Regions from separate parts of the Streptomyces venezuelae genome, predicted to be linked through region 3. Evidence: riboswitches for the same ligand, from Rfam matches in the RefSeq annotation. Region 3 holds a riboswitch; each other region holds the start of a gene.
What was found. Region 3 has a riboswitch for thiamine pyrophosphate ahead of thiO (glycine oxidase ThiO). Riboswitches for the same ligand answer to the same signal wherever they lie in the genome.
Positions count from the first base shown of each region.

Region 1: it holds a riboswitch for thiamine pyrophosphate, as region 3 does, so the genes downstream of both, DEJ47_RS27860 (thiamine ABC transporter substrate binding subunit) here and thiO (glycine oxidase ThiO) in region 3, are expected to answer to the same signal.
Region 2: it holds a riboswitch for thiamine pyrophosphate, as region 3 does, so the genes downstream of both, thiC (phosphomethylpyrimidine synthase ThiC) here and thiO (glycine oxidase ThiO) in region 3, are expected to answer to the same signal.

Region 1 covers NZ_CP029193.1:5,990,303-5,996,229, reverse strand. The annotation lists gene DEJ47_RS27865 (ABC transporter permease) at 1-709, opposite strand, end outside; gene DEJ47_RS27860 (thiamine ABC transporter substrate binding subunit) at 685-1,785, opposite strand; TPP riboswitch at 1,862-1,978, opposite strand; gene rlmN (23S rRNA (adenine(2503)-C(2))-methyltransferase RlmN) at 2,031-3,137, opposite strand; gene DEJ47_RS27850 (hypothetical protein) at 3,849-4,331, opposite strand; gene DEJ47_RS27845 (hypothetical protein) at 4,737-5,087, shown strand; partial or broken gene DEJ47_RS37095 (hypothetical protein) at 5,617-5,906, shown strand.
Region 2 covers NZ_CP029193.1:4,065,239-4,071,165, reverse strand. The annotation lists gene DEJ47_RS18825 (IclR family transcriptional regulator) at 1-129, shown strand, start outside; gene DEJ47_RS18820 (SsgA family sporulation/cell division regulator) at 244-687, shown strand; gene DEJ47_RS18815 (YibE/F family protein) at 765-2,204, opposite strand; TPP riboswitch at 2,276-2,430, shown strand; gene thiC (phosphomethylpyrimidine synthase ThiC) at 2,423-4,237, shown strand; gene DEJ47_RS18805 (hypothetical protein) at 4,355-5,245, opposite strand; gene DEJ47_RS18800 (metallophosphoesterase) at 5,426-5,927, opposite strand, start outside.
Region 3 covers NZ_CP029193.1:2,072,129-2,078,055, reverse strand. The annotation lists gene pknB (Stk1 family PASTA domain-containing Ser/Thr kinase) at 1-729, opposite strand, end outside; gene DEJ47_RS09630 (thiazole synthase) at 916-1,719, opposite strand; gene thiS (sulfur carrier protein ThiS) at 1,725-1,937, opposite strand; gene thiO (glycine oxidase ThiO) at 1,934-3,160, opposite strand; TPP riboswitch at 3,158-3,271, opposite strand; gene DEJ47_RS09615 (NAD(P)/FAD-dependent oxidoreductase) at 3,495-4,673, shown strand; gene DEJ47_RS09610 (Rv2175c family DNA-binding protein) at 4,739-5,104, shown strand; gene thiE (thiamine phosphate synthase) at 5,147-5,815, shown strand.

The sequences.
Region 1 (5,927 bases), 3.9 Mb from region 3:
TCGAGTACGCGGGTCCGCCGAGGATCTGCACCACGCCGAAGGAGGTGAAGGTGAAGAGGAAGACCATGAGCGCGGCGGCCGCGACGGCGGGCGCGAGCGCGGGCAGCGTCACCGTCCGCCACGCGGCCCACCGGGAGGCGCCGAGCATCCGCGCGGCCTCCTCCTGGCGCGGGTCAAGCTGCGACCAGAGGCCGCCGACGGTCCGTACGACGACCGCGTAGTTGAAGAAGACGTGCGCGAGCAGGATCGCCCACACCGTGGTGTCCAGGCGTACGCCCCACAGCTCGTCGAAGAGCCCGCCCCGCCCGATCAGCGCGAGGAACGCCGTGCCGACGACGACGGTCGGAAGCACGAACGGCACGGTGACGACGGCCCGCAGCACCCGCTTGCCGGGGAAGTCGAAGCGCGCGAAGACGTACGCGCCGGGGAGCGCGATCAGGAGCGTGAGCGCCGTCGACGCGAGCGCCTGCCAGGTGGTGAACCACAGCACCTGCCGGATGTCGGACTGCCCGAGGACGTCCGTGATCCGCCCGAACCGCCACACGCCGTCGACGTGCAGCCCGCGCGCGACGATCGCCGTGACGGGATAGGCGAAGAAGAGTCCGAAGAACGCGACGGGCACGGCCATCAGACCGAGCCGCGTCGCGCTCCCGCGCCGGGACCCCGCGCGTGGGCCCGGTTTCGCTACTTCAGTACGAGCGAGGTCCACGACTTGATCCACGGCTCGCGGTTGTCGGCGATCTTCTTCGGGTCCATGGTCTGCGGGTCGTCGACCGTCACGCCGTGCTCGGTGAACAGCTTCGGCAGCTTGGTGCCCTCGCGCACCGGGTTCACGAACATGTTGAGCGGCATGTCCTCCTGGAACTCCTGGCTCGCCAGGAAGTCGAGGAGCGCCTTGCCGCCCTTCTCGTTGCCCGCGTTGCTGAGCAGGCCCGCGTACTCGACCTGGCGGAAGCAGGTGCCGGTGGCGACGCCGGTCGGCGCCTGCTTGGGCTGCGGCTCGCCGTACAGCACCTCGACGGGCGGCGAGGAGGCGTACGACACCACGAGCGGCCGGTCGCCCTTGGCCTTCTTGCCACCGGCGGACCCGGAGAACTCCTCGTTGTACGCCTGCTCCCAGCCGTCGACGACCTTGACGCCGTTGGCCTTGAGCTTCTTCCAGTAGCCGGCCCAGCCGTCGTCCCCGTACGCGGCGGCGGTGCCGAGCAGGAAGCCGAGGCCGGGCGACGAGGTCGAGGCGTTCTCGGTGACGAGCAGGTTCTTGTACGCGGGCTTGGTCAGATCGGCGAAGGACTTCGGGGGCGCGAGCTTCTTGTCGGCGAAGTACTTCTTGTCATAGTTGACGCAGATGTCACCGCTGTCGACGGGCGTGACCCGGTGCTTGCCCTCATCGACCCGGAACTCGGCCTTGATCTTCTCCGAGCCCTTGACCTCGTGAGCCTGGAAGAGCCCGTTGTCGAGCGCCCGGGAGAGGAGCGTGTTGTCGACGCCGAAGAAGACATCGCCCTGAGGGTTGTCCTTGGACAGGATCGCCTTGTTCACGGCAGCGCCGGCGTCACCGTCCTTGAGGACCTTGACCTTGTACCCGGACCGCTTCTCGAAGTCCTTCAACACGTCCTTGGAGACATTGAAGGAGTCGTGACTGACCAGCGTCACACTCTTGGAATCGGACGTCCCGGACCCGCCCCCGGAGCTGCCGCACGCGGAGACGGCGACGAGCCCGATGCCCACCGCCACGGCGGTGAACGTGACCTTCTTGGTGCTCCCTGACTTGGTGGTGCTCACTGACTTTCCTCCTGGGTGACCAGGAGAAGACGCGGCCCCGCCCGCGCACCGACGGCACGCGGGCAGGGCGCTACAGCTTGAGTGATGCCCGAACTTCCTACCCAGAATGACCTGGGCGAGGTTCAGAGGGTCTGCGGCCCACCTGTCCAAGTGACCGCACTCTCAGCGCTGTGGCGCTCCCCTGTCGGAATATGCAGATGTGTGTACTCGTACGCAGCGGTACGCCCGCCAGACTACCTCTCGACCTACCGCTCGGCCGCCGCCAGCTGGCCGCACGCCCCGTCGATCTCCTGACCACGGGTGTCCCGAATCGTGACGGGCACACCGTGGGCGGCGATGGCCTCCACGAACGCCTTCTCGTCCTCGGGCCGCGAGGCCGTCCACTTCGACCCCGGCGTCGGGTTCAGCGGAATGAGGTTGACGTGCACGGGCTTGCCCTTGAGCAGCCGCCCGAGCCGGTCACCACGCCACGCGTGGTCGTTGATGTCACGGATGAGCGCGTACTCGATGGACAGTCGGCGCCCGGACTTCGCGGCGTACTCCCACCCGGCGTCCAGCACCTCCCGCACCTTCCACCGCGTGTTGACCGGTACGAGGGTGTCGCGCAGCTCGTCGTCCGGCGCGTGCAGCGAGATCGCGAGCCGGCACTTGAAGCCCTCGTCGGCGAACCGGTGGATGGCGGGCACGAGCCCCACCGTCGACACGGTGATACCGCGCTGCGAAAGACCGAGACCGTCGGGCTCCGGGTCGGTCAGCGCACGAATGGCACCGACGACCCGCTTGTAGTTGGCGAGCGGCTCGCCCATCCCCATGAAGACGATGTTGGACAACCGTGCCGGCCCACCCGGAATCTCGCCGTCCCGCAGCGCCCGCATGCCGTCGACGATCTGATGCACGATCTCGCCGGTCGACAGGTTCCGGTCGAGACCGGCCTGCCCCGTGGCGCAGAACGGACAGTTCATGCCGCAGCCCGCCTGCGAGCTGATGCACATGGTGACCCGGTCCGGGTACCGCATGAGCACGGACTCGACGAGCGTCCCGTCGAACAGCCGCCACAGCGTCTTGCGCGTCGTGTCGTCGTCACAGCTGATGTGCCGCACCACAGACATCAGATCGGGCAGCAACGCGTCCCGCAGCTTCTCGCGCGCCCCGGCCGGGATGTCGGTCCACTCGGCCGGGTCGTGCGCGTACCGCGCGAAGTAGTGCTGCGAGAGCTGCTTGGCACGGAACGGCTTCTCGCCGATGGCGGCGACGGCTTCCTTGCGCTCGGCGGGCGTGAGGTCGGCGAGGTGCCGCGGGGGCTTCTTGGCACCGCGGGGCGCGACGAAAGTGAGTTCTCCGGGTACAGGCATGGTCCTTCCAGTGTCGCAGATCCACATCGCTGACCTTGGCTCACGGAGATCGGTGTAGGTCATCACTGCCCGTCATCGGTCGTTGTGGGCCCTCCTCGCACGGCCCACAGGTCACAGGCCTGAAAGTGCCTTCATGCTCACCCCGCTGCGGTCACCGACTACGAGAAGCAGCTCTGCCTCACCTCCCGGCGCCGCGACGCCGCCCAGGGCAAAGGCTCCGTCGCCAGGCCTGCCGCGCGCGGGGAGTGGGGGTGGGAGATGCCACCCAACGTCATCGACCACGCCGCCTGAGCCGACAACAGATCGGGATCAAATTCCCTAAGACGCCCATCGGACGGACACGAGCTTCGTCGCACGGGCTTTTGATCCGGAACCCATAACGGAGCACAGACATACGCAGTGAGAACGACACCTGCACATACAACTGAAAATGAGGCAGAGCCTGGGACCCGCACGTCCGAGAGGATGCTTTACCCCGAGGTGAAACATGCCTTTCACCTCGGGGTGCGAATCACCTTCGGCCTCTAGTTGCAACCCAGAAGACCAACAGGGCGCCCGGTACAGCAATAGCCAAATAGAATAGGGCCGACTGAGCCACGCTTCCGTCATCTGCCACAAATTCGCTACCGATTAGCAGGACGAAGAAGAAGGCGAATGCGGCGACGGCCGTTCCGATAGCTGATGGGGTGCGCATGCTCCCCTCCTAGGCGTTTAGTAGCACTTGGCGCCCTTGAACTTGGCAAGGTAGGTGAACTTGAACTCTACACCCTTCTTGCACTTGTCGATCTTTTCGTTGCCCATGGATACAACCGCGGCGTAGACGCCTGCGGCGACGGCTCCGCCGATCCCTCCGGTGATGGCGCCGATGAGACCGGCTGCAGTAGCCGCAGACCCAGCATTGACGGCCTTGGCCTGAGACTTGCTCAGCTTCACGTAGACGTACCAACCAAGGCTGACACCACGCGCCACGACCTCGGTCGCGTCAGCCTCCGGCACCTCACCCTTTACCACCGTGACGACCGGGGAATCTTTGAACGCCTCGACAGCCTCTTCGTAGGTGTATCCCTGCGAGGCGAGGTCCAGGTAAGCGCCACCATCGTCAACTGCCGCAACTGCGGCGGGCTTTATTTTGCCCTGCCTGGCAGTTGAGGCAGACGCCGCAGGGGCAACCGCAGCCAGCAGCGCACCAGTCATGACTGCCGAGCAAGTTGCCTTGAAAACACGGGACTTGATCACTCGTAACCTCTGCCTTCATAACGCTAGGGATTCCTCGGGGTGTTCGGACCAAAGGACCGTAGCATGATCAAATCTTTGCCAACCTCGCCTCAACGAGGCAAGACGACGGCACGTCAATTCTGCTGCCATGTAGGGAAGTTGCAGAACTCTCCAGTGCGCGCGTACCCGCCAGAGCTGGAGCCCGGTTCATTTCGCTTTTGCGCATTTGAGATCCAATCGAAATCTACAGCGCTGTAGAACAGGCTCAAATGGTTCTAAATGGCTCAAAAGCAACTACCCGTTCGCGATCACCACGAGCGCTTCAGGCACGAGGCCCCTGAACTCGTCAGCCACAGCCCGTTAGGTCCCCCCGGTCTGACCCACGTGCCGTTACGGACGAGCCCAGCCGCCCAGAGCCAACTCCGGCCGCTCTTCCTGGCCTTCATCTGCACATCTGCGGCGGCGAAGGGCTGGCAGGCCGACCGGCCCGCACCCCACGCCCTGTCACAACTCGGAGGCTTCACCATGCTGTTGGGAAAGAGCACTCCCACGCGCTACGAGATCAGCATCACCCCCGTCGCCCCCGTCCGGCGGCCCATCTGGTTCTGGGCCCTGATCGTTTTGCTCGTTCTCGCCCTCGCCGCCGTCATCGACGGGCACGACGAGGACGCCAGCCCCGCGCACCGCCCCGAGCACACGCAGACCGCCGACACCCGCACCCACGGCCAGGAGTAGCGCCGTGGCCTGCCGCGAGTGCACCGCGGGACACCCCGTCCTGCTCGACTCCTACCCGGCCGGCGACACCCGCGCCTCCTGGTCACCGCGCACCGTGCCACCCAGGCCCGCAATGAGGCCCCTGGCCCGGTCCACGTCCACTACGACCAGGCCAACGACACCTTCGCCGTCATCCGCACCGCCCCTAGGAGAACCCCGCATGAGTGCCGCCCTGTGGCCCGTCACGGCCCGCATCACCGCCACATTGGACGCGGCCAACGGCCGTGACGAACACGAGATCGCAATGCGCCTGCTCAAGGTCAACGAGGAGGCCGGGGAAGTGGCCGCCGCGTACATCGGTGCCACCGGCCAGAACCCCCGCAGGGGCCTGACCCACAGCCACAACGACGTCGCCCAGGGAACTGGCCGACGTCATCGTCGCCGCCGCGGTCGCCCTGCTCTCCATCACCGACCACGCCCCCTCCGTACTCAACATCAAGCTGCACAACGCCGCTCAGCGGCTCACCCTGCCTCCCCGGGACGGACGCTGATGGCCCGGTTGCGCATCGAGCGCACCGCTTGGCCCCGGCCCGCCCTCGTCCTGTCGGACACCCCGCGCCCCGACTGTCCCGACTGCGAGGGCGCGGGCGCGGGCGGCACGGAGTACGACCCCGGCGACCCCGAAACCGGCGAATACGCCGGTACCAACTGGCACCGTGCCACTGCTGGAACGCACAGCGCCGCTGGATCGTGCTGCCGCTCCCGCGCCGCCGCTGGCACCCGCGCCGTCACACCGACCCGTGGGCCGCCCACGGCTACAGGGACGGTCCGCCCTTCTAACCCATTGACCAGGGAGATTCC
Region 2 (5,927 bases), 2.0 Mb from region 3:
GACACCGCGGCGACCATGGCCATTTCTGTCTCCTCCTCGCAGGCCGACCGACTGCTGCCGGCAGCTGAGAAGTTGCAACGGGAGATCGGAAAGCTACTAGGGACACTCGCTTTCTCTATCAGCATCTGAAAACTCACTCCTTGTGATGCGGCGTTCACGTTAAGCAAGATGCGGAGGGTGTCAGGGAGCTGGTTCCTGGCCGCTTGAGGGCCATGAGGGCCAAGTGACGGGGTAGGGCGCGCGATGGGCGAGACCGAGACGGTACAGGCAGAGGTCATGATGAGCTTCCTCGTTTCCGAGGAGCTGTCGTTCCGCATCCCGGTGGAGCTGCGCTACGAGCTCGGGGATCCCTATGCCGTGCGGCTGACGTTCCACCTGCCGGGGGATGCCCCGGTGACCTGGGCCTTCGGGCGGGAGTTGTTGATCGACGGGGTGGGCAGGCCGTGCGGGGACGGAGATGTGCGCGTCGAGCCCACCGATTCCATGATGTTGGACGAAGCCCTGATCAGACTTCAGGTCGGCGGGGACCAGGCGCTGTTCAGGGTGGGCATCCCCCCGCTGCTCGCCTTCCTCGACCGGACGGACAAGTTGGTGCCGCTGGGGCAGGAGCGGGCGCTCGCCGACTTCGATGCGCACCTCGACGAGACGCTCGACCGCATCCTCGCGGAGGCCCAGAGCGCGGGTTGAACTACTGACGTCAACGGGCGCAGGGCGACAGCATTTTGGTGCATTTTCGCGAGGCCGACGCTCTGTGAGTTCGGAAGCTAACGCTTGCGGCGCCGTCCCTTCCCTCCGCGGGAAGCTCGGGTCGCCCCGGCCGTCGAAGGCCGGCCGGGGGCAGTGGAATGGCCGGGGGCGGTGGAGCGGCCGGGCACGGTGGAGCGGTCGGGGATGGTGGAGCGGTCCGCCGAGACGACCAGGGCGGCCAGCGCGGTCGTCACCGGTACCGAGGCGACCAGGCCGATGGAGCCGATCAGAGTGCGCACGATCTCCTCGGCGACCAGCTCACTGTTGGCCACCGTGCCCACGCTGGACTGGGCGATGGAGAAGAGGAGGAGCAGGGGCAGCGCGGCGCCCGCGTAGGCGAGGACGAGGGTGTTGACGACCGAGGCGATGTGGTCGCGGCCGATGCGGATGCCCGCGCGGTACAGGCCGCGCCAGCCCATCGTCGGGTTGGCCTGATGCAGTTCCCATACCGCTGAGGTCTGGGTGACCGTCACGTCGTCGAGGACGCCGAGCGAGCCGATGATGACGCCCGCGAGCAGTAGACCGCTCATGTCGATGGACGGATACAGGCCGTGGATGAGGCCGGTGTTGTCATCAGTGTTGCCGGTGAGAGCGGCCCAGCCGATGAAGAGCGAGCCGAGCAGGCCGATGAGGAGGAGGGAGATGAGCGTGCCGAGTACCGCGACGGAGGTCCTGGCCGTCAGGCCGTGGCAGAGATAGAGCGCGATCAACATGATGGCGCTCGCTCCGATCACCGCCACGACCAGGGGATTCGAGCCCTGAAGGATCGCCGGCAGGATGAAGAACGTGAGGACCATGAAGCTGATGGCGAGGGCGACCAGGGCCATCACGCCACGGAGCCGGCCCACGACGACGACGGCGAGCGCGAAGATTCCGGCGAGCAGCGCCATCGGGATCTTGCGGTTCACGTCGGTGACGGAGTACTGCAGTCCTTCGGGGGCCTTGGGCTCGTAGGCGACCACCACCTCTTGGCCCTGCTTCAGCTGGCGCGGAGAGTCCGGCTGGATGATCTCCGTGAAGGTGCGTCCCTTGTCCTCACCGCTGGTGACCTCGACGGTGGCCTTCTTGCAGATGCCCGTGGCCGTGGACTGCGCGGACTGGCCCTCGGCGGTGGAGGTGTCGCCGTTCGGCGGGGTCTGCGAGGGGCTGAGGTCCTTGCAGGGCAGCTCCTGCACCTTCGTGACCTTCGCCGCCTGTGTCTGCCGGTCGAAGCCGACGCCGGTGCGTTCGTGGCTCGGCGTGCCTCCGGGCCAGAGCACCACGAGTCCGACGACTACGGCGGTGGCGAAGGGGATCAGTACGGCCGCGATGACCTTGCGGAGGTGCTGGGAGACCGGCGCGGCCGGGCCGTGGCTGTGGGAATGCCCGTGTCCGTGGCCGTGTCCATGGCCCTCCGGAGGCGTCCCGGAGACGGGCGGCTGCGGGGGTGGCGGGGGCGGCGGCTCTGTGGTGGTCACTGCCCGATCATCGCAAGAACGGGAGGGGCCCTCTGTTCAGCGCGCCCGACATGACGCTAGCGTGGAGCCACCTTTGCAATCGCGGGAGCTCGGAGCACCGGGCTGAGAGGGCGCTGACCTCCGTACGAAGCGGCACAAAAGTGCACGAGCCGTACGGGATTCGCTGCGTCGACCGCCGAACCTGTTACCGGGTAATGCCGGCGTAGGGAGTAGGTCTCATGACCACATCGGACGCACGCACGCCTGCCTCGACGCAGAACGACCAGAAGGACCAGAACGGTCAGGTCCGGAGCGACGAGGCCGGGAAGTCCATCGGCTGGCACAAGGCGTATGTCGAGGGTTCGCGCCCCGACCTGCGTGTGCCGGTCCGCCAGGTGCACCTCACCAATGGCAAGGCCGTCACCCTGTACGACACTTCAGGTCCGTACACCGACCCGTCGGCCGAGACCGACGTCCGCCGCGGGCTGCCGCCGCTGCGGGAGAACTGGATCATCGCCCGCGGCGACACGGAGGAGTACGTGGGCCGTCCGCCGCGTCCCGAGGACGACGGCATCAAGCACACCTCGCCCCGCGGCGGGCTCAAGAACCTCGACGCGGTCTTCCCCGGCCGCCCCCGCCAGCCGCGGCGCGGCCGCGACGGTCAGGCGGTGACGCAGCTCGCGTACGCCAGGCGCGGCGAGATCACGCCCGAGATGGAGTTCATCGGGATCCGCGAGGGCATGGACCCGGAGATCGTGCGGGAAGAGGTCGCCGCGGGCCGCGCGGTGATCCCCGCCAACGTGAACCACCCGGAGATCGAGCCGATGATCATCGGCAAGAAGTTCCTGGTGAAGGTGAACGCGAACATCGGCAACTCCGCGGTGACCTCCTCCATCGAGGAGGAGGTGGACAAGATGACCTGGGCGACCCAGTGGGGCGCCGACACGGTCATGGACCTCTCCACCGGCCGCAACATCCACACCACTCGCGAATGGGTCCTGCGCAACTCCCCCGTGCCGATCGGCACCGTCCCCCTCTACCAGGCCCTGGAGAAGGTCGACGGCAAAGCCGAGGAGCTGACCTGGGAGATCTACAAGGACACGGTCATCGAGCAGGCCGAGCAGGGCGTGGACTACATGACGGTCCACGCGGGCGTGCGCCTGCCGTACGTACCGCTCACCGCGCGCCGCAAGACCGGCATCGTCTCGCGCGGCGGTTCGATCATGGCCGCCTGGTGCCTCGCGCACCACAAGGAGAGCTTCCTCTACGAGCACTTCGAGGAGCTCTGCGAGATCCTCGCGGCGTACGACGTGACGTACTCGCTCGGTGACGGCCTGCGGCCCGGCTCGATCGCGGACGCCAATGACGAGGCGCAGTTCGCCGAGTTGCGGACACTCGGGGAACTCAACACGATCGCCAAGCGTCACAACGTACAGACGATGATCGAAGGCCCCGGTCACGTCCCGATGCACAAGATCAAGGAGAACATCGACCTCCAGCAGGAGATCTGCGAAGAGGCGCCGTTCTACACGCTCGGCCCGCTGACCACGGACATCGCGCCCGCCTACGACCACATCACCTCCGGCATCGGCGCCGCGATGATCGGCTGGTGGGGCACGGCGATGCTCTGTTACGTCACGCCGAAGGAGCACCTGGGCCTGCCCAACCGCGACGACGTGAAGACGGGCGTCATCACGTACAAGATCGCGGCGCACGCGGCGGACCTCGCCAAGGGGCATCCGGGCGCGCAGGACTGGGACGACGCCCTTTCGGACGCACGCTTCGAGTTCCGCTGGGAGGACCAGTTCAACCTGGCCCTCGACCCGGTCACGGCGCGGGAGTTCCACGACGAGACCCTGCCGGCCGAGCCCGCGAAGACGGCGCACTTCTGCTCGATGTGCGGGCCGAAGTTCTGCTCGATGAAGATCTCGCAGGACATCCGGCGCCAGCATGGCGGTGACCTCGGCTCCGAGGACATCGAGGCGGGCATGGAGCAGAAGTCCAAGGAGTTCGCAGCCGCGGGCAACCGGGTCTATCTGCCGATCGCCGAATAAGAGCGATCGTCGACTGAGAGCGATCGCCGACCGAAGCTCCGTGGTCCCGCCCCAGAGGGGCGGCGGGGCCACGAAGCGGGTGGTACAGCCCCGTAGCGGTGCGGTTCGGCCGACCCGCTACTCCGGCTTGTGGTCGGGCCCGCCGAAGTCGGGGCTGGAGAAGTCGGGGCTCGAGTAGCTCGGGCGCGGGCCCGCCGGGCCGCCCTCCGGGCTGCTGAACCCCGGCCTGTGGTAGCCGAGTTGGGGCATGCGGCCGGCTGCGCCGGTGCCGCCGGGCTTCCCCGACGTCGTACGGGCGGGAGCACTGCCCGGCTCCGTCAGGGCCTCCCGGAGGAACGGCACGACGCCCCGCTCGAGGAGCGCCCGGCCCCAGTCTTCCCTGGCCCGGGACACCTCCTCGTGCCGCTCGCCGTGGAGCCCCGCCGGGAGCGAGGTGGACCCGTTGCGCAGGGCGGTCAGGAGCAGACCGACCGCTGCGACCAGGATGCCCCCCGCGGTGAGCGCGCCGAACAGCCATCCCGCGGTGAGCAGGGTGTCCGCGAAGGCGGGCTCGGGGTTGAGCATCTTCAGGATGTAGCCGACGAGCAGGAATATCGCGGCGGCCGTCCCCGCGAGAACGGGTGCGAGGACCGCGACCACGGCGATCGCCCCGGCGCCCGCGGCTGCCGCCGGTTCGGCGACCTCGCCCATCGTGGTGGCGAGGCCTACGCCGCCGGAGCCCGACTCCGCGGCGCTCTGTCCGCTCCCTTCGCGGATCGAGGTGGATGTCGGTCGAGGTTCGCGCAACTCCTCGCGAACCTTCACGTAGTGCGCGTACTCGGCCGCGGCGGCGGCCGTGATCAGTGCTGTCGCGTTCAGGGCCATGGTGCGCAGTTGTTCGGTGTTGAGCCGCCGGCCCACTGCGGCGAGTTCGGGACGGTCAGGTGCGGTGCGCAGCGCCTCGTCGAGGATCCGCTCGTACTCGGGGCGGTCCTCATTGAGCAGGTGTGGAGCGCTGTTCATGTGCATCCCCCGATGCTCCGTAGGGCTGAGGCTCGCATGGCTACGAGCCGTTGGGCAGAAACGGAGGGGAGCCTGCTACGGATAAGCCGATGGTAGAGCCGTGACGGCACGCGGTGACAGGGGGTTTCCGGAAATTGCCCCCCTGGCCAGCGTGATCGTGTAGGGGGGCGCCTGCTCGCTGAACGGTCAGACAGACAGCGGGAGTTGGCAGACCAGCAGCTTTCCGGCCATGGTCACTCCGCCGTCCATGGCGATGGCCAGACCGTCGGCGTAGACGTGCGGTCCCTCGATGACCGGACCCGCGCCGTCCGACTCGTCCTCGGAGCCGACGTCACCCAGGAGGTAGGGGATGGGGCTGTGGCCGTGGACGATGCGCGTGCCGCCGTACATGTCCAGGAGTTCGCGCACGGCCGAGGGGCCCGACTCGTCGCGGAACGCGAAGCGCTTGGTGAACTTGCGGAAGAGGTCCCAGCATTCGTCCGCGTCGTTGCGCGTGAGGGTCTCCCGGATGGTGTCGTTCACCGCCTCGATCGAGTCACCGTAATCCAGATAGGCGGTCGTGTCGGAGTGCACGAGCAGGTGGCCGTCGGCCTCCTCCATCGCGTCGAGGCGTGCCATCCACTGGAGGTGGTGGTCCTCCAGACGCTCCATGTCGGTCTTCTGCCCGCCGTTCAGGAGCCAGGCGGCC
Region 3 (5,927 bases):
GAGCCCGGGGACGGCCGCCGACGGGGGCGGGACGTCCTCGTTGAGGTGCTGGTAGAGGACCTGGGCGGGGGAGTCCCCGGAGTGCGGCTTGGCGCCGGTCAGCATTTCGTAGAGCACGACCCCGCACGCGTACACGTCGACGCGGGTGTCCGCCGTGCCGTGCTCGATCTGCTCGGGGGCGAGGTAGGAGACGGTGCCGAGGACGGTGCCCGTCGTGTTGGTGACCGTGTCCACCGCGCGGACGAGCCCGAAGTCGGCGACCTTCACGCGGCCGTCGTCCCCTATGAGGACGTTCTCCGGCTTCATGTCGCGGTGCACGAAGCCCGCGCGGTGCGCGGCGCCGAGCGCGGCGAGGACCGGCTCCAGGATGTCGAGCGCGGCCCGCGGCTGCAGCGCCCCGCGCTCGCGCAGCACGTCACGCAGGGTGCAGCCCGCGATGTACTCCATCGCGAGGTAGACGTACGACCCGTCCGTGCCCTGGTCGAAGACGCCGACCACGTTCGGGTGGGAGAGGCGGGCCACCGACTTGGCCTCGCGGATGAAGCGGTCGACGAAGGAGGCGTCCGCCGCCAGCGTCGGATGCATCACCTTGAGGGCGAGCACGCGGTCGAGGCGGGTGTCCACGGCCCGGTAGACCGTGGCCATCCCGCCGACCGCGATGCGCCCGTCGATGCGGTAACGGCTGTCGAGCAGCTGCCCGACGAGCGGGTCCTGAAGGGTCGTGTCCACGGAGGGAGTCTACGAGCAGCCACCGACACGCCGACCGGGGCGGGCACGCTCCCGGCGCTACTGCAGCCGAGCTGTGACAGGCGACGCCACGGGGAACCCCGTCAGGGGCGCGGGGGAACTGCGCGACAAGCCCCCGCCGGCGGTGAGCCGCGAACGGACGGAGTCCCGCACCGAGCCCCGCGCCCTCTAAGACGCCCCGAAGGCCGGCCGCTCCGGATCGAGCCGGGCCATGCCCTCCGCGGGAGAGGACGCCTCCGCGAAGTGCCGGCGCGGAATCCGCCCGGCCCGGTGCGCGAGCCGCCCCGCCTCCACGCCGTACCGCATGGCCTCGGCCATCAGGACCGGCTCCTGCGCCCGCGTCACCGCGGAGGCGAGCATCACGCCCGCGCAGCCCAGCTCCATCGCGATCGCCGCGTCGGACGCCGTGCCCGCGCCCGCGTCGAGGATCACCGGCACGCGCGCGTGCTCCACGATCAGCTGGAAGTTGTGCGGGTTGCGGATGCCGAGACCGGAGCCGATGGGCGACCCGAGCGGCATGATCGCCGCGCAGCCCACATCCTCCAGTTTCCGCGCGAGCACCGGATCGTCGTTCGTGTACGGCAGGACCGTGAAACCGTCGTCCACCAGGGTCTCGGCGGCGTCCAGGAGCTCGACCGGGTCGGGCAGCAGGGTGCGCTCGTCGGCGATCACCTCGAGTTTCACCAGATCCGTGCCGAGCGCCTCCCGCGCGAGCCGGGCGGTGAGGACGGCCTCGCCCGCCGTGAAGCAGCCCGCGGTGTTGGGCAGGACCCGGATGCCGAGCCGGTCGAGGACGGAGAGCACGGAACCCTGGACGCCCGGGTCGAGGCGGCGCATCGCGACCGTGGTCAGCTCCGTGCCGGACGCGACGAGGGACCGCTCCAGGATGTCGAGGCTCGGCGCCCCGCCCGTGCCCATGATCAGGCGCGAGGAGAGGGTGAGCCCGCCGATGACGAAGGGGTCGTCTGCCATGGTGTTCAGCCTCCCTGGACGGCGGTGAGTACTTCGACGCGGTCGCCCGCGGAGAGGGCCGTGGTGGACCACTGCGCGCGCGGGACGACGGTTTCGTTGACGGCGGCGGCGACACCGGAGTGCGCCGAGGAGAGGGTGGCCACGAGGGCTTCGAGCGTGGTGCCCGAGGCCACATCGCGCTCCTCCCCGTTGACGGAAACGGCGAAGGGTGTGCTCATGCGGGCTGCTCCGTGTCGTGCTGCGTGCGGGCCGGGGGGACGATCTCGGAGGACGTGGCGTCGAAGCGGCGCGGGGTGAACGCGAGCGCCTCGTCGGGGAGTTCACCGGTGGTCAGGGCGTGCGCCATCACGTCGCCCGTGACGGGGGTCAGCAGGACGCCGTTGCGGTAGTGCCCGGTGGCCAGGTGGAACCCGTCGAGCCGCGTCGGGCCCAGCATCGGCGCGTTGTCGGGCGAGCCGGGGCGCAGACCCGCGCGGGTCTCGGTCAGCGGCAGCTCGGTGATGCCGGGCACGAGCTCGTGCGCGTCCCGCAGGAGTTCGTACACGCCGCCCGCGGTGACCGTGGTGTCCCAGCCGAGCTCCTCGCTGGTCGCGCCGACGACGAGCTCGCCGTTCTCGCGCGGCACGAGGTAGACGTGGCTGCCGCGCACCACGGCCCGCACGGTGCGGCTCAGGAACGGGGCGTACGGCTTCGGCACCGACAGGCGCAGGACCTGGCCCTTCACGGGCCGCACGGGCGGCAGGACGTCGTCCGGGACGCCCGCGAGGCGCCCGCTGAGGCTGCCCGCGGCGAGGACGGTCAGGCCCGCGGCCAGCTCGGTGCCGTCCGCGAGGACGACGCCGTGCGCCCGGTCACGTACGACGGAGAGGCGCTCGGCCCACGCGCGGTGGAAGACCACACCGGCCCGCTCGCAGGCCGCCACGAGCGCGCCCGCGAGCCGCCGCGGGTCGATCTGGTGATCACCGTCGACCCGCAGCCCGCCGCGCACACCCGGCGCGAGCATCGGCTCCAGGCGGCGGCACTCGCGGCCGCTCAGCCACTCGGACTCCAGGCCCGAGCGCTGCTGCAGGGCGTGCAGTTCGCGCAGGTGGGCGCGGTCGTCGGAGTCGAGGGCGACGGCGAGCGTGCCGCACGTGCGGTAGCCGAGGTCGTGGCCGCTCGCCTCGGTCAGCTCGTCGGCGAAGGCCGGATAGCGCCCGGCGGACGCGATGTTGAGGCCGAGCAGCGTCTGCTCGCCGTAGTGGAGTTCGGTGACGGCGGCCAGCATGCCCGCCGCGACCTGGGCGGCGCCGCCGCCCGGCTCGGGGTCCACGACCGTCACGGACAGCCCGCGCTGCGCGGTCCGCCAGGCCGTGACCAGGCCGATGACGCCGCCTCCGACGACCAGGACGTCCGAGGTGGCGGATGGTGATGCCGTGGCCGGTGTCGTACGTGAATGCATGGGCGTCCAGCCCCTCCCTTCGCCGGCATGACCCGGATCAGGTTCGTACGGTCGGAGGCCGTCCCAGCCTCCCTCTCAGCCCGGTGCGTCCGGGCTCCCGCGAGTGCTCTGCACGGGTCACCCTAGCCCGTCGCCCCGCGCGGCAGTAGGGGAGCTGTCCGGGTTTGGACGATGACGGTGTGTCAGAGATCTCCCCGACCGCACCTGAGGGCGCTCTCGACAACCGTCCTACAGTGATCGGGTGAGCGAGCAGCAGAGCCAGAGCGAGCAGCAGCGGCCGGGCGGACAGCACGGGCAGACCGGGAAGCAGCGGCAGGCGGAGCGGCGCGTCGTCATCGTCGGCGCGGGCATGGCCGGCGTGCAGACCGCGGTGGCCCTGCGCGAGCAGGGCTTCGCGGGCCCGGTCACCCTCGTCGGCGCCGAGCCGCATCCGCCGTACGACAGGCCGCCGCTGTCCAAGGCGGTGCTGCTCGGCAAGGCGGACGGCTCGGCCTTCGACATCGACTTCGAGGCGCTCGGCATCGAGCTGGACCTCGGCCGCGAGGTCACCGGCGTGCGCCCCGCGGACCGCGAGCTGGACACCGCCGACGGGCCCGTCGCGTACGACGTCCTGGTCCTCGCGACCGGCGCCGAACCCATCCGCCTCCCCGGCACCGAGGGCGTCCCCGGCGTGCACCTCCTGCGCACCCTGGACGACGCCGAACGGCTGCGCCCGGTCCTCGCGGGGCAGCACGACGTGGTGGTCGTCGGCGCGGGCTGGATCGGCGCGGAGTTCGCGACCGCCGCGCGCGAGGCGGGCTGCTCCGTCACCGTCGTCGAGGCCGCGGGCAGACCGCTCGCCGGGGCGCTCCCCGAGGAGGTCGCGGCCCCCATGGCGGGTTGGTACGCGGACTCCGGAGCGGTGCTGCGCACCCACGCGCGCGTGGAGCGCGTCGAACCCGGTGCCGTCGTCCTGTCCGACGGGACCACGCTGCCCGCCACCGCCGTCGTCGTCGGCATCGGGGCGCGGCCCGCGACGGGCTGGCTCGCGGACTCAGGCATCGAGCTCGGCGCCCACCGCGAGGTCGTCACCGACGAGGGCCTGCGCACGTCGGCGCCCGACGTGTACGCGGTCGGCGACTGCTCCTCGTTCCCCTCGGGCCGGTACGGCGATCGGCTCCTCGTGCATCACTGGGACAACGCACTTCAGGGGCCGCGCACGGTGGCGGCGAACATCATCGGCGAGACCCCGGCGGCGTACGACCCCGTGCCGTACTTCTGGTCGGAGCAGTTCGGCCGCTTCGTGCAGTACGCGGGCCACCACGCCGGTGCCGACGAGCTGGTGTGGCGCGGGGACCCGGACGGCATGGCCTGGTCGGTGTGCTGGCTGCGGGACGGCGCCCTGGTCGCGGTCCTCGCCGTGGGCCGGCCGAGGGACCTGGCCCAGGGCCGCCGTCTCATCGAGTCGGGCGCGCGCCTCGACCCGGCGCTGACGGCGGACCCGGCGATCCCCCTGAAGAAGGCGGTCCTGTAGCGGGGCGCTCACCTGGGGAGCGGTGCCACCCGGTGCGTGTCAGTGGCCGGAGATACCCTTGACCCGTGACCGAGATTGACGCAAAGACCGATGCTCTCGTCCCCGAGTGGCTGCACCTCCCCGACATCGCGGAGATGCTCGACATCGAGGTGACCCGTGTGCGCCAGCTGGTCAAGGAGGGCCAGCTGATCGCCGTGCGCCGCGGTGAGAACCGGGCGCTCCAGGTGCCGGCCGCCTTCATCGACGGCGACAAGGTCGTCAAGGGCCTCAGCGGCACCCTGACGCTCCTCCGGGACGACGGTTTCTCCGACGAAGAGATGCTCGAATGGCTCTTCACCCCCGACCCGAGTCTGCCCGGCACCCCCGCGCAGGCGCTGAGCGAGAATCGCGGCACGGAGGTGAAGCGCCGCGCCCAGGCGCTCGCCGTCTGACACAGGCTCTGAACACACGACCGACAACGGGGGGACTTATCCATGGCCGCAGACCGCCGCGACCGGCTCGCCGACGCCAGGCTCTACCTGTGCACGGACGCCCGCAGGCGCCAGGGGGACCTCCCCGAGTTCCTCGACGCCGTCCTCGCGGGCGGCGTCGACATCGTGCAGCTGCGCGACAAGGGCATGGAGGCCGGTGAGGAGCTGGAGCACCTCCGGGTCTTCGCGGACGCCGCCCGCAGGCACGGCAAGCTCTTCGCCGTGAACGACCGCGCGGACGTCGCCCACGCCATCGGCGCGGACGTGCTGCACCTGGGCCAGGGCGACCTGCCCGTCCCCGCCGCCCGCGCCATCCTCGGCGGCAGCGACGACGTGCTGATCGGCCGCTCCACGCACGCCGAGACGGAGGCCGCAGCGGCCGCCGTCCAGGAGGGCGTGGACTACTTCTGCACGGGCCCCTGCTGGCCCACGCCCACCAAGCCGGGCCGCCACGCCCCCGGCCTCGACCTCGTCCGGTACACGGCCTCGCTCGGCACCGACCGCCCCTGGTTCGCCATCGGCGGCATCGACGCGGGCAACCTCGACGAGGTGCTCGACGCGGGCGCGCGGCGCGTCGTCGTCGTACGGGCGATCACGGAAGCGGACGACCCCGGAGCGGCCGCCGCGGAGTTCGCGAAGCGGTTGCGCGGCGCCGCGGAGACGGCTGGGTGAGCCGACAGGTGAGGCACGGCCCGGGAATGTCCGATCCGTGGACAAGAAACCGGCAAACCGGCCAAAACTCCCGGGTCCGGTTGGGGGACCGCCCCGCCCTGGCTAACCTGCC